Regions from separate parts of the Metapseudomonas boanensis genome, predicted to be linked through region 2. Evidence: predicted binding sites of a transcription regulator. Region 2 holds the regulator's gene; each other region holds the start of a gene.
The links. The regulator sigma-54, encoded in region 2, starts transcription at its own class of promoters, with help from an activator protein. The targets are predictions, from matches to a motif close to ANTGGCATNNANNTTGCTNT.
Positions count from the first base shown of each region.

Region 1 (3,517 bases), 660 kb from region 2:
GACTTGGTGTGGGCGAATTCATTCGCTATGAACCTTGTAGGAGCGAGCTTGCTCGCGAAACGGTCCGATTCGCGAGCAAGCTCGCTCCTACAAGAGATGCATCCCGTTGCACCACCAAACGAGGGCAGAGCCAATGAATTCGCCCTCAAGGAAAAGAGCCCAACAAGGGAGTTCCATAAGAATGAAAAAGGCCTCCCGAAGGAGGCCTCTCAATCATGCCGCTTGCGCGGTCACAACTGGATCAGACGCTGTAGTACAGGTCGTATTCCAGCGGGTGCACGAAGGTGCGCACCTTGATTTCTTCTTCGCTCTTCAGCTCGATGTAGGCATCGATGAAGTCGTCGCTGAACACGCCGCCCTTGGTCAGGAACGCACGGCCCTTGTCCAGTTCTTCCAGCGCCTCTTTCAGGCTGCCGCAAACCTGCGGGATTTCCTTCGCCTCTTCCGGCGGCAGGTCGTACAGGTTCTTGTCGGCGGCATCGCCAGGATGGATCTTGTTCTGGATACCATCCAGACCAGCCATCAGCAGCGCGGCGAAGCACAGGTACGGGTTGGCAGCCGGGTCCGGGAAACGCGCTTCAATACGACGGGCTTTCGGGCTGTTCACGTACGGGATACGGATCGAGGCGGAACGGTTGCGGGCGGAGTAGGCCAGCATTACCGGAGCTTCGAAGCCAGGCACCAGACGCTTGTAGGAGTTGGTAGCCGGGTTGGTGAAGCCGTTCAGGGCCTTACCGTGCTTGATGATGCCGCCGATGAAGTACAGGGCGGTATCGGACAGGCCGGCATAGCCTTCGCCAGCGAAGGTGTTCTTGCCATCTTTGGAGATGGACATGTGAACGTGCATGCCCGAGCCGTTGTCGCCGTACAGCGGCTTCGGCATGAAGGTCACGGTCTTGCCGTAGGCGTCGGCGACGTTGTGCACGCAGTACTTCAGGGTCTGAACTTCGTCAGCCTTGGCGACCAGGGTGTTGAACTTCACGCCGATTTCGTTCTGGCCGGCAGTCGCCACTTCGTGGTGGTGAACTTCGACGACCAGGCCCATTTCTTCCAGTGCGTTGCACATGGCGGTACGGATTTCGTGGTCGTGGTCGACCGGCGGTACCGGGAAGTAGCCGCCCTTGACGCCTGGACGGTGGCCTTTGTTGCCGCCTTCGATGTCAGCGTCGGTGTTCCAGGACGCCTGCTCGGAGTAGATCTTGAACATGGAGCCGGAGATGTCCGACTTGAACTTCACTTCGTCGAAGATGAAGAACTCGGGCTCCGGGCCTACGAATACGGTGTCACCGATACCGGTGGTCTTCAGGTATTCCTCGGCGCGGCGGGCAATGGCGCGCGGGTCGCGGTCGTAGCCTTGCATGGTGCTCGGCTCGATGATGTCGCAGACCAGGATCAGGGTCGGCTCTTCGGTGAACGGATCGAGCACGGCGGTGGCGTCGTCCGGCAGCAGGATCATGTCGGAGGCTTCGATGCCTTTCCAACCTTCGATGGAGGAGCCGTCGAACATCTTGCCGTGTTCGAAGAAATCGTCATCCGCGTCACGGGCCGGCATGGTCACGTGCTGCTGCTTGCCTTTGGTATCGGTGAAGCGCAGATCAATCCACTTCACGTCGTGTTCTTTAATCAGTTGAAGCGACTTCGACATGTTGTCCTCCAGGTGGACGGGGGCTGGAACCTTAGCCCCCATAGAAAATTTGGGGTGAAGCCGGAGCGGGATAGTCCGCCAGGGCGACCTGCCTCACAAGGGAGCAAATTGCGTGCCAGTGCCCCGGAATGGGCTGAAGCCCCAAAACTCAAGCCCGGCGGGGGCTCTGGTGATTTCTGGCGGCTTTTTGCGCACTGTTTTCGTGCTCATCATGGTGCGTGCGCTCCATTGTGGTGCGCGGAGAATCCTGTTGAATGATTTTGGTCAAAGCTTGAACAATTTCCGCTATAATCCGCGCCCCTCTTTTTCGGCTGCCGCAGCAAGCGCTGTTTTCATGAAACTCATCGTCAAAGTCTTCCCGGAAATCACCATCAAGAGCCGGCCGGTGCGCAAGCATTTCATCCGCCAGCTCTCGAAGAACATCCGCTCTGTCCTGAAAGACCTGGACCCTGAGCTGGTGGTGACCGGCGTTTGGGACAACCTCGAAGTCGAGACCCGGCAGACCGAGCCGAAGCTGCTGCGCGAGATGATCGAGCGCCTGACCTGCACCCCGGGCATCACCCACTTCCTCGAAGTGCATGAGTACCCGCTGGGCGACTTCGACGATGTGCTGGAAAAGTGCAAGCTGCACTACGCCGACCAGCTGCCCGGCAAGATCTTCGCGGTGCGCTGCAAGCGTGCGGGCAAGCACACCTTTACCTCCATGGAGCTGGAGCGCCACGTCGGCAGCCGCCTGCGCCAGGAGTGCAACGCCGCCGGCATTTCGCTGAAGCAGCCGGAGGTGGAAGTGCGGATGGAGGTGCGCGACCAGCGCCTGTTCGTCATCCACCACCAGCACAATGGCATCGGCGGCTACCCGCTGGGCTCGCTGGAGCAGACCCTGGTGCTGATGTCCGGCGGTTTCGACTCCACCGTTGCTGCCTACCAGATGATGCGTCGCGGCCTGATGACCCACTTCTGCTTCTTCAACCTGGGCGGCCGTGCACACGAATTGGGCGTGATGGAAGTTGCCCACTATCTGTGGGAGAAGTTCGGCCGCTCCCAGCGTGTGCTGTTCATCAGTGTGCCCTTCGAGGAAGTGGTGGGCGAGATCCTCAGCAAGGTCGACAACAGCCAGATGGGCGTGGTGCTCAAGCGTATGATGCTGCGCGCCTCCACGCACATGGCCAAGCAACTGCACATCGATGCGCTGGTCACCGGCGAGGCCATTTCCCAGGTCTCCAGCCAGACCCTGCCCAACCTGTCGGTGATCGACTCGGCCACCGACATGCTGGTGCTGCGCCCGCTGATCGCCAGCCACAAGCAGGACATCATCGACATCGCCACCCAGATCGGTACCGCCGAGTTCGCCAAACACATGCCCGAGTACTGTGGCGTGATTTCGGTGAATCCGACCACCAAGGCGAAGCCGGGCCGCATCGAACACGAGGAAGAACAGTTCGACATGGCCATCCTCGAGCGCGCCCTGGAGCGCGCCCGCCTGGTACCGATCGACCGCGTGATCGACGAGCTCGGCCAGGACCTGAAGGTGGAAGAAGTGGCCGAGGCCCTGCCGGGGCAGATCGTCCTCGACATCCGCCATCCCGATGCCCAGGAAGACGCTCCCCTGGAGCTGCCCGGGATCGAGGTCCAGGCGCTGCCGTTCTACGCGGTGAACAATCGCTTCAAGGAACTGGACGCCAACCGCCAGTACCTACTTTATTGCGACAAAGGCGTCATGAGCCGCCTGCATGCTCATCACCTGCTCAGCGAGGGGCATGCGAATGTGCGCGTTTATCGCCCGGCTTAAGCAGCCCGGCCTGTTCGGCGGCAGCATCCGCCATCGCCCTCCCGACGGGCTGGCCGGCTGACCTGTTTCATTCATATCGGCCG
Region 1 covers NZ_CP113889.1:1,427,351-1,430,867, reverse strand. The annotation lists gene glnA (glutamate--ammonia ligase) at 242-1,645, opposite strand; gene thiI (tRNA uracil 4-sulfurtransferase ThiI) at 1,980-3,434, shown strand.
Region 1: the regulator sigma-54 is predicted to act here: its motif matches at 1,746-1,765, upstream of glnA (glutamate--ammonia ligase).

Region 2 (3,517 bases):
CCTCGATCTTCCGCAAGCTGAGCGTTGCCGACAACATCATGGCAATCCTGGAAACCCGCAAGGACCTGGATCGCGCCTCCCGTCGCAAGGAACTGGAGAGCCTGCTCCAGGAATTCCACATCAGCCATATCCGCGACAACCTCGGGATGAGCCTGTCCGGCGGTGAGCGACGCCGGGTGGAAATCGCCCGAGCGCTGGCCACGGCCCCGAAGTTCATCTTGCTGGACGAGCCCTTCGCGGGAGTCGACCCAATCTCAGTGGGTGACATCAAGCAGATCATCCACCATCTCAAGGCCAAGGGAATTGGCGTGCTCATCACGGATCACAATGTCCGCGAGACTCTGGATATCTGCGAGACTGCGTATATCGTCAGCGATGGCCAGCTGATTGCCGAGGGTGATGCCGAAGCAATCCTGGCCAACCAGTTGGTGAAGGAAGTCTACCTGGGCCATGAATTCCGTCTGTAGCCCGACAACCGATCTGTAAGGACGGGTTGCGAGAGCTAGGAAAATCCTTCAAGGTCAGGCATATAATTTGCTTCCTGGTGGCGCTTCGGCGCCCTGTAGTGGATGGCGCGTGAGCGCCGGCGAATAAGGTGCTAAGCCCCCTGCCATGAAACCATCGCTAGTCCTAAAGATGGGCCAGCAGCTGACGATGACTCCGCAGCTGCAACAGGCCATCCGCCTACTCCAACTGTCCACCCTCGATCTGCAGCAGGAGATCCAGGAGGCGCTGGAATCCAATCCCATGCTGGAACGACAGGAGGATGGCGAAGATTTCGACACCTCCGACCCCATGGCTGAAGGCGAGCAACTGACCAACACCTCCACCCAGGAATCCAGCTTCCAGGAATCCAGCGTCGAGGCTAATGCCGAAGCTCTGGAAGACGGCGAATGGCATGAACGCATCCCGAGCGAACTGCCAGTCGACACTGCCTGGGAAGACGTCTACCAAACCAGCGCCAGCAGCCTGCCTAGCAACGACGACGATGAGTGGGACTTCACCTCCCGCACGTCTGTCGGCGAAAGCCTGCAAAGCCATCTGCTGTGGCAGCTGAACCTCGCTCCGATGTCGGATACCGACCGGCTGATTGCCGTCACGCTCATCGACTGCATCAACAACGATGGCTACCTGGAAGAGTCCCTTGCGGAGATTGCCGAAGCCTTTGACCCGGAACTCGAGATCGAACTCGACGAGATCGAAGTGGTGCTACACCGCATCCAGCAGTTCGAGCCCGCCGGCATCGGTGCCCGCGACCTGCGCGAATGCCTGCTGCTGCAACTGCGCCAACTGCCGCTGAACACCCCCTGGCTGAGCGAAGCGCAACGCCTTGCGGGCGACTACCTGGACCTGCTGGGCAATCGCGACTACAGCCAGCTGATGCGCCGCATGAAGGTCAAAGAGGATGAGCTGCGCCAGATCATCGAATTGATCCAGGGGCTCAACCCGCGCCCTGGCTCGCAGATCGAGGCCAGCGAACCGGAATACGTCGTTCCCGACGTCATCGTGCGCAAGCACAACGAGCGCTGGTTGGTGGAGTTGAACCAGGAAGCCGTGCCACGCCTGCGGGTCAACCCCCATTACGCAGGTTTCGTCCGCCGTGCAGACTCCAGCGCCGACAATACCTTCATGCGCAACCAGCTTCAGGAAGCCAGGTGGTTCATCAAGAGTCTGCAGAGCCGGAACGAAACCCTGATGAAGGTCGCCACGCAGATTGTCGAGCATCAGCGTGGGTTCCTCGAATACGGCGACGAGGCAATGAAGCCACTCGTGCTGCACGACATCGCCGAGGCGGTAGGGATGCACGAGTCGACGATCTCCCGGGTAACCACCCAGAAATACATGCACACACCGCGCGGAATCTACGAGCTGAAGTACTTCTTCTCCAGCCACGTAAGCACTTCCGAAGGCGGCGAGTGCTCATCCACAGCGATCCGCGCAATCCTCAAAAAGCTGGTCGCAGCGGAAAATCCGAAAAAGCCGTTGAGTGACAGCAAGATCGCTGGTTTACTGGAAGCACAGGGTATCCAAGTGGCGCGTCGCACAGTTGCCAAGTACCGCGAATCCCTTGGGATCGCGCCTTCCAGTGAACGGAAGCGACTGATGTGATGCAGAATTGAGCCACGCCAAAGTGTTCCGGTGGCAGGCCCGTTAGCCTGTCTCATATACACGGGCAATAAGGAGAAAGCGGTATGCAAGTCAACATCAGTGGACATCAACTGGATGTGACCGACGCCCTGCGCAACTATGTTGTCGAGAAGTTCGAACGACTGGAGCGCCACTTTGACCGCATCACCAATGTTCAGGTGATCATGCAGGTGGAGAAACTCAAGCAACAAATTGAAGCTACCCTTCACGTTGCCGGCGGCGAAGTCGTTGCCAACGCGGAGCACGAAGACATGTACGCCGCCATAGACCTGCTCACTGACAAACTTGATCGCCAACTGATCAAACACAAGGAAAAGCAGCTTCACCGCCAGCAGGGCGCCACGGCCCGCTGACCTTACCCTATGATCCGACTTGAGCAAATCCTGACCCCCGGCCGTTCCCTCGTGAACGTGCCGGGCGGCAGCAAGAAACGCGTCCTCGAACAGATTGCCAACCTGGTCGCTCGCGACCTTCCCGAACTCGATGGTCAGGACATCTTCGAAAGCCTGGTATCGCGGGAAAAGCTCGGCTCCACGGGCTTTGGTAACGGTATCGCCATCCCCCATTGTCGGCTGACCGGCTGCAACTCGCCGATCAGCGCAGTGTTGCGCCTGGACGCCCCCGTAGACTTCGATGCCATCGACGGCGCACCGGTGGATCTGCTGTTCGTATTGCTGGTTCCAGAAGCCGCTACCGATGAACACCTTGAATTGCTACGCCAGATCGCCAGCATGCTGGACCGCAGCGATGTTCGCGATCGCCTGCGCCATGCAACGGACAGCGCCGACCTGTACAAGGTAGTCGTGGACGTCCAGAGCGGACGCTAGGACTGTGCAATGCGCCTGATCATCGTCAGCGGCCGCTCCGGCTCGGGGAAGAGCACGGCTCTCCACGTGCTCGAAGACAACGGTTTTTATTGCATCGACAACCTGCCGGCAGGCCTCCTGCCCGAGCTTGCTGAGCGGGCGTTTCTGCACACTGAGCTGCTCGAGCCGAAAGTCGCCGTCTCGATCGATGCCCGCAACCTGCCGAGCCAGCTGAAACGCTTCCCCGAGTTGCTCGCTGAAGTCCGGTCGCGCTATATCCAGTGCGATGTTCTCTACCTAGACGCCGAAGACGAGGTACTGCTCAACCGTTTCTCCGAGACGCGCAGGCGCCACCCATTGACCGACGACAATCGCTCCCTGGCCGAAGCGATAGGTGACGAGACAACGTTGCTCGCCCCAATTGCTGACCTCGCAGACCTGCGTATCGACACTACCCGGCTCAACCTCTATCAGCTACGGGACAGCCTGAAGCTACGCCTGCTGAACCAGCCAGAACCGGGCACCGCCTTCCTGGTCGAGTCGTTCGGTTTCAAGCGCGGCAT
Region 2 covers NZ_CP113889.1:767,501-771,017, forward strand. The annotation lists gene lptB (LPS export ABC transporter ATP-binding protein) at 1-467, shown strand, start outside; gene OXH74_RS03585 (RNA polymerase factor sigma-54) at 613-2,109, shown strand; gene hpf (ribosome hibernation-promoting factor, HPF/YfiA family) at 2,193-2,501, shown strand; gene ptsN (PTS IIA-like nitrogen regulatory protein PtsN) at 2,511-2,975, shown strand; gene rapZ (RNase adapter RapZ) at 2,985-3,517, shown strand, end outside.

Region 3 (3,517 bases), 400 kb from region 2:
TTGGCCACGGTCAGTGGCGTTATCAGGGGAGCGTTCATTCTGGGCCTCCGCTATCAGGCTTTTATCGCAAAGGATTGGGCATAGGCGGCAGGGTTGGAGCCGTCCCAGACCTTGCCGTCGATCAGGGTGCTGCTGCGCATCTGGGTCAGCGGCACGGGCAGGCCGAGGGCGCTGGCGGCTTCAGCGAAGAGCTTGGTCTGGTTGACCTTGGCGGCCACCGCGGCGTAGTCGGGGTCTTCCTTGATCAGGCCCCAACGCTTGAACTGGGTCATGAACCACATGCCGTCGGAGTGGTAGGGGAAGTTCACGCTGCACTCTTTGCAGAAGGCCATGGCGTGCTTGTCCTGCCAGCTGTTGCCCAGCCCATCCTCATAGTTGCCGAGGAAGCGCTGCTCGATGACTTCCGTCGGCGCGTTGACATAGGCCTTGCCGGAGATGAGCTTGGCAGTGGCCTTCTTGTTCTCCTCGCTGGCCTCGATGAAGCGGCTGGCGTCGAGAAGGGCCATGACCAGGGCCCGAGCGGTGTTGGGGTTCTGCTCGACGAAATCGCGCGAGCAGCCCAGCACCTTCTCCGGATGGTCGGCCCAGATCTGTTGGGTGGTCACGGCGGTGAAGCCGATCTTGTCGAAGATCGCCCGCGCGCCCCACGGCTCGCCGACGCAAAAGCCGTCCATATTGCCGACGCGCATGTTGGCGACCATCTGCGGTGGCGGCACGGTGATGGTCTTGACGTCGCTCATGGGGTTGATGCCATGGCTGGCCAGCCAGTAGTACAGCCACATGGCGTGGGTGCCGGTGGGGAAGGTCTGGGCGAAGGTCAGCGGATTGCCGCCTTTCTTGATGTGCGCGGCGAGCTGTTCGCCGTTGGTCACGCCCGCTTCCTTGAGCTGCTTGGACAAGGTGATGGCCTGGCCGTTCTGGTTCAGGCCCATGAGCACGGCCATGTCCTTCTGCGGGCCGGCCACACCGAGCTGGGAGCTGTACATCATCCCGTAGAGAACGTGCGAGGCATCCAGTTCACCGGTGTTCAGCTTGTCGCGCACGCCGGCCCAGGAGGCCTCCTTGCTCGGGGTGATGGAGAGGCCGTACTTGGCAGCGAAGCCCTGGGTGGCAGCGACCACCACCGAGGCGCAGTCGGTCAGCGGAATGAAACCTACCTTCAGGGCAGCCTTTTCCGGCGCATCCGAGCCGGCGGCCCAGGCGGCGCTGCGCAGGAAGCCGGGGGCGGAGAGCCCCAGCGCGGTGATACCACCGACGGTGCCGGCGACGGCGATGGACTGCTTGAGGAAGTTGCGACGGCTGTTGTTAACCGGGTCTTTGGAATCACGCTCACTCATGGAGTTGTCCTTGATAAGAGGCAAAACAAAAACGGCGTCGCCAGAACACCTGCCAAGCAGGTGTTCGAGCGGACGCCGTTGTCCGTGATCCGCGGCCCGCCGCCGTTGGCGTGCTACGCAGGAGTCTGCAGGAGGAATTGCAAAGGCCTTGCCAGTTTTGCCTGAGGCTCATATCGCCCTGCCAGCGGGCAGGGGCAGTGGGCTCTGCCGAGGGCGTTCGGGCCCCTCGATGCCTTGAAAATCAAATGCTTGTAAACGCGGCGAGAGCCATCCTGCTGGCATCCGCAGGGCACTGAACGCCGTTGGGGGACGTGGGGTAATGGGCTATTTGCGTGCGCGCCTGGAAGGTGCTGTGCGCTTTTGGTTCGGCGTGGCGGAGTGATGTGATGGGCGTGCGAAGAGGAGCCATTCCCTGGCCCCTGGCAGGACGGGGCAGGCTTCAGGCGCCCAGCATCTCGTGCGTGGCGATGACCTGCTCGGCCACCTGGATCAGCTTCTGCTGGCGGCTCATGGCCTGGCGGCGCATGAGGGTGTAGGCCTCGTCTTCGCTGCAGTTCTTCATCTTCATCAGCAGCCCCTTGGCCAGTTCGATGCGCTTGCGCTCGGCCAGCTGCGCATCGCGAACCTGCAATTGGGCACGCAGCGCCTGGTCGCTCTCGAAGCGGGCCATGGCGACATCGAGAATCGGTTGCAGGCGTTCGGCGTGAATGCCCTCGACTATATAAGCGCTGACGCCAGCCTGGATGGCCTGGCGCATCACGCCTGGGTCGTGGTCATCGGTGAACATGACGATGGGGCGAGGTTGGTCGCGGGTGACCAGGACCACTTGTTCCATCATGTCGCGGCCCGGGGACTCGGTGTCGATCAGCACTACATCGGGGCGAACCGCTTCGAGCCGCTCGGGCAGGTCGATGGTCAGTCCGGACTCGTCGATGACATCGAAGCCTGCCTCGAGCAGGGCGTTCTTCAGGCGCCCGACCTTCTTTGGCGTGTCGTTGATCAGGAGAATACGTAGCATCGGAGGCTTCTCCAACCGTCACAGGGCAGTGGCTGCAGCGCGGTGGCTGCGGGCATGAAGGGCAAAACTGCGGGCGTAGCCGACCGGGTCGCTGCCGTCCCAGGTGCTGCCGTCGAGCAGGGTGCTGCTGCGCATCGGCTGGTTCGGCACACTGATGCCCAGTGCTTCAGCGGCTTGCCGATAGAGCACCAGTTGATGAATCCGGCGGGCGATGCCGAGGTAGTCCGGGTCGTCCCGGAGCAGGCCCCAGCGACGGAACTGGGTCATGAACCAGATGCCGTCCGACAGCCAGGGCATGGTCACCTCGCCATCCGCAAAGAAGCGCAGCGGATGGGCGTCCCGCCAGGCATAGCCGAGGCCGTCCTCATAATGGCCGAGAAAGCGCGGCAGGATTGCCGAGAGCGGGGCGTCGACGTAATCGCTGCCGGAGATCAGTTGTGCGGTGCTGCGCTTGTTCTCCACGTTGGCGTCGATGAAGCGGCTGGCTTCCAGTACGGCCATGGTCAGCGCGCGTGCGGTGTTGGGATATTGCAGGACGAACTCGCGGGTGCAGCCGAGCACCTTTTCCGGGTGGTCGGCCCAGATCATCTGGCTGGTGGCCAGGGTGAAGCCTTGCCGCTCTTCCACGGCCAGCCCGCCCCAGGGTCCACCGGCGCAGAATCCGTCGATCCGCCCGGCCTTGAGGTGGGGGACCATCTGCGAGGGCGGCACGACCACTGTGTTGACGTCATGCAGCGGGTGGATGCCTTGGGCTGCCAGCCAGTAATACAGCCACATGGCGTGGGTGCCGGTGGGAAAGGTCTGGGCGAAGGTGAGTTTTGCACCAGCCTGGCGCACGTGAGCGGCCAGTGCTTCGGCACTGGTCACTCCGGCCTGCTTGAGGGGTTCGGAGAGATTGATCGCCTGGCCGTTTTGGCTCAGACCCATGAGGATCGCCATGTCGGTTGCCGTGCTCCCCAGGCCCAGGTGGATGCCGTAGACCTGGCCGTAGAGCATCTGCGCCGCATCCAGTTCTCCGGACAGTAGCTTGTCGCGCAGTGTGGCCCAGGAGGCCTGCCGTTTCAGGTTGAGGGTCAGCCCGTAAGGCTGGGTGAAGCCCTGGGTGGCGGCGACTATCAACGGGGCGGAGTCGGTCAGGGCCATGAAGCCCAGGTTCAGCGCA
Region 3 covers NZ_CP113889.1:367,184-370,700, reverse strand. The annotation lists gene ntrB (nitrate ABC transporter permease) at 1-38, opposite strand, end outside; gene OXH74_RS01735 (CmpA/NrtA family ABC transporter substrate-binding protein) at 54-1,337, opposite strand; gene OXH74_RS01730 (ANTAR domain-containing response regulator) at 1,777-2,355, opposite strand; gene OXH74_RS01725 (CmpA/NrtA family ABC transporter substrate-binding protein) at 2,374-3,517, opposite strand, start outside.
Region 3: the regulator sigma-54 is predicted to act here: its motif matches at 1,474-1,493, upstream of OXH74_RS01735 (CmpA/NrtA family ABC transporter substrate-binding protein).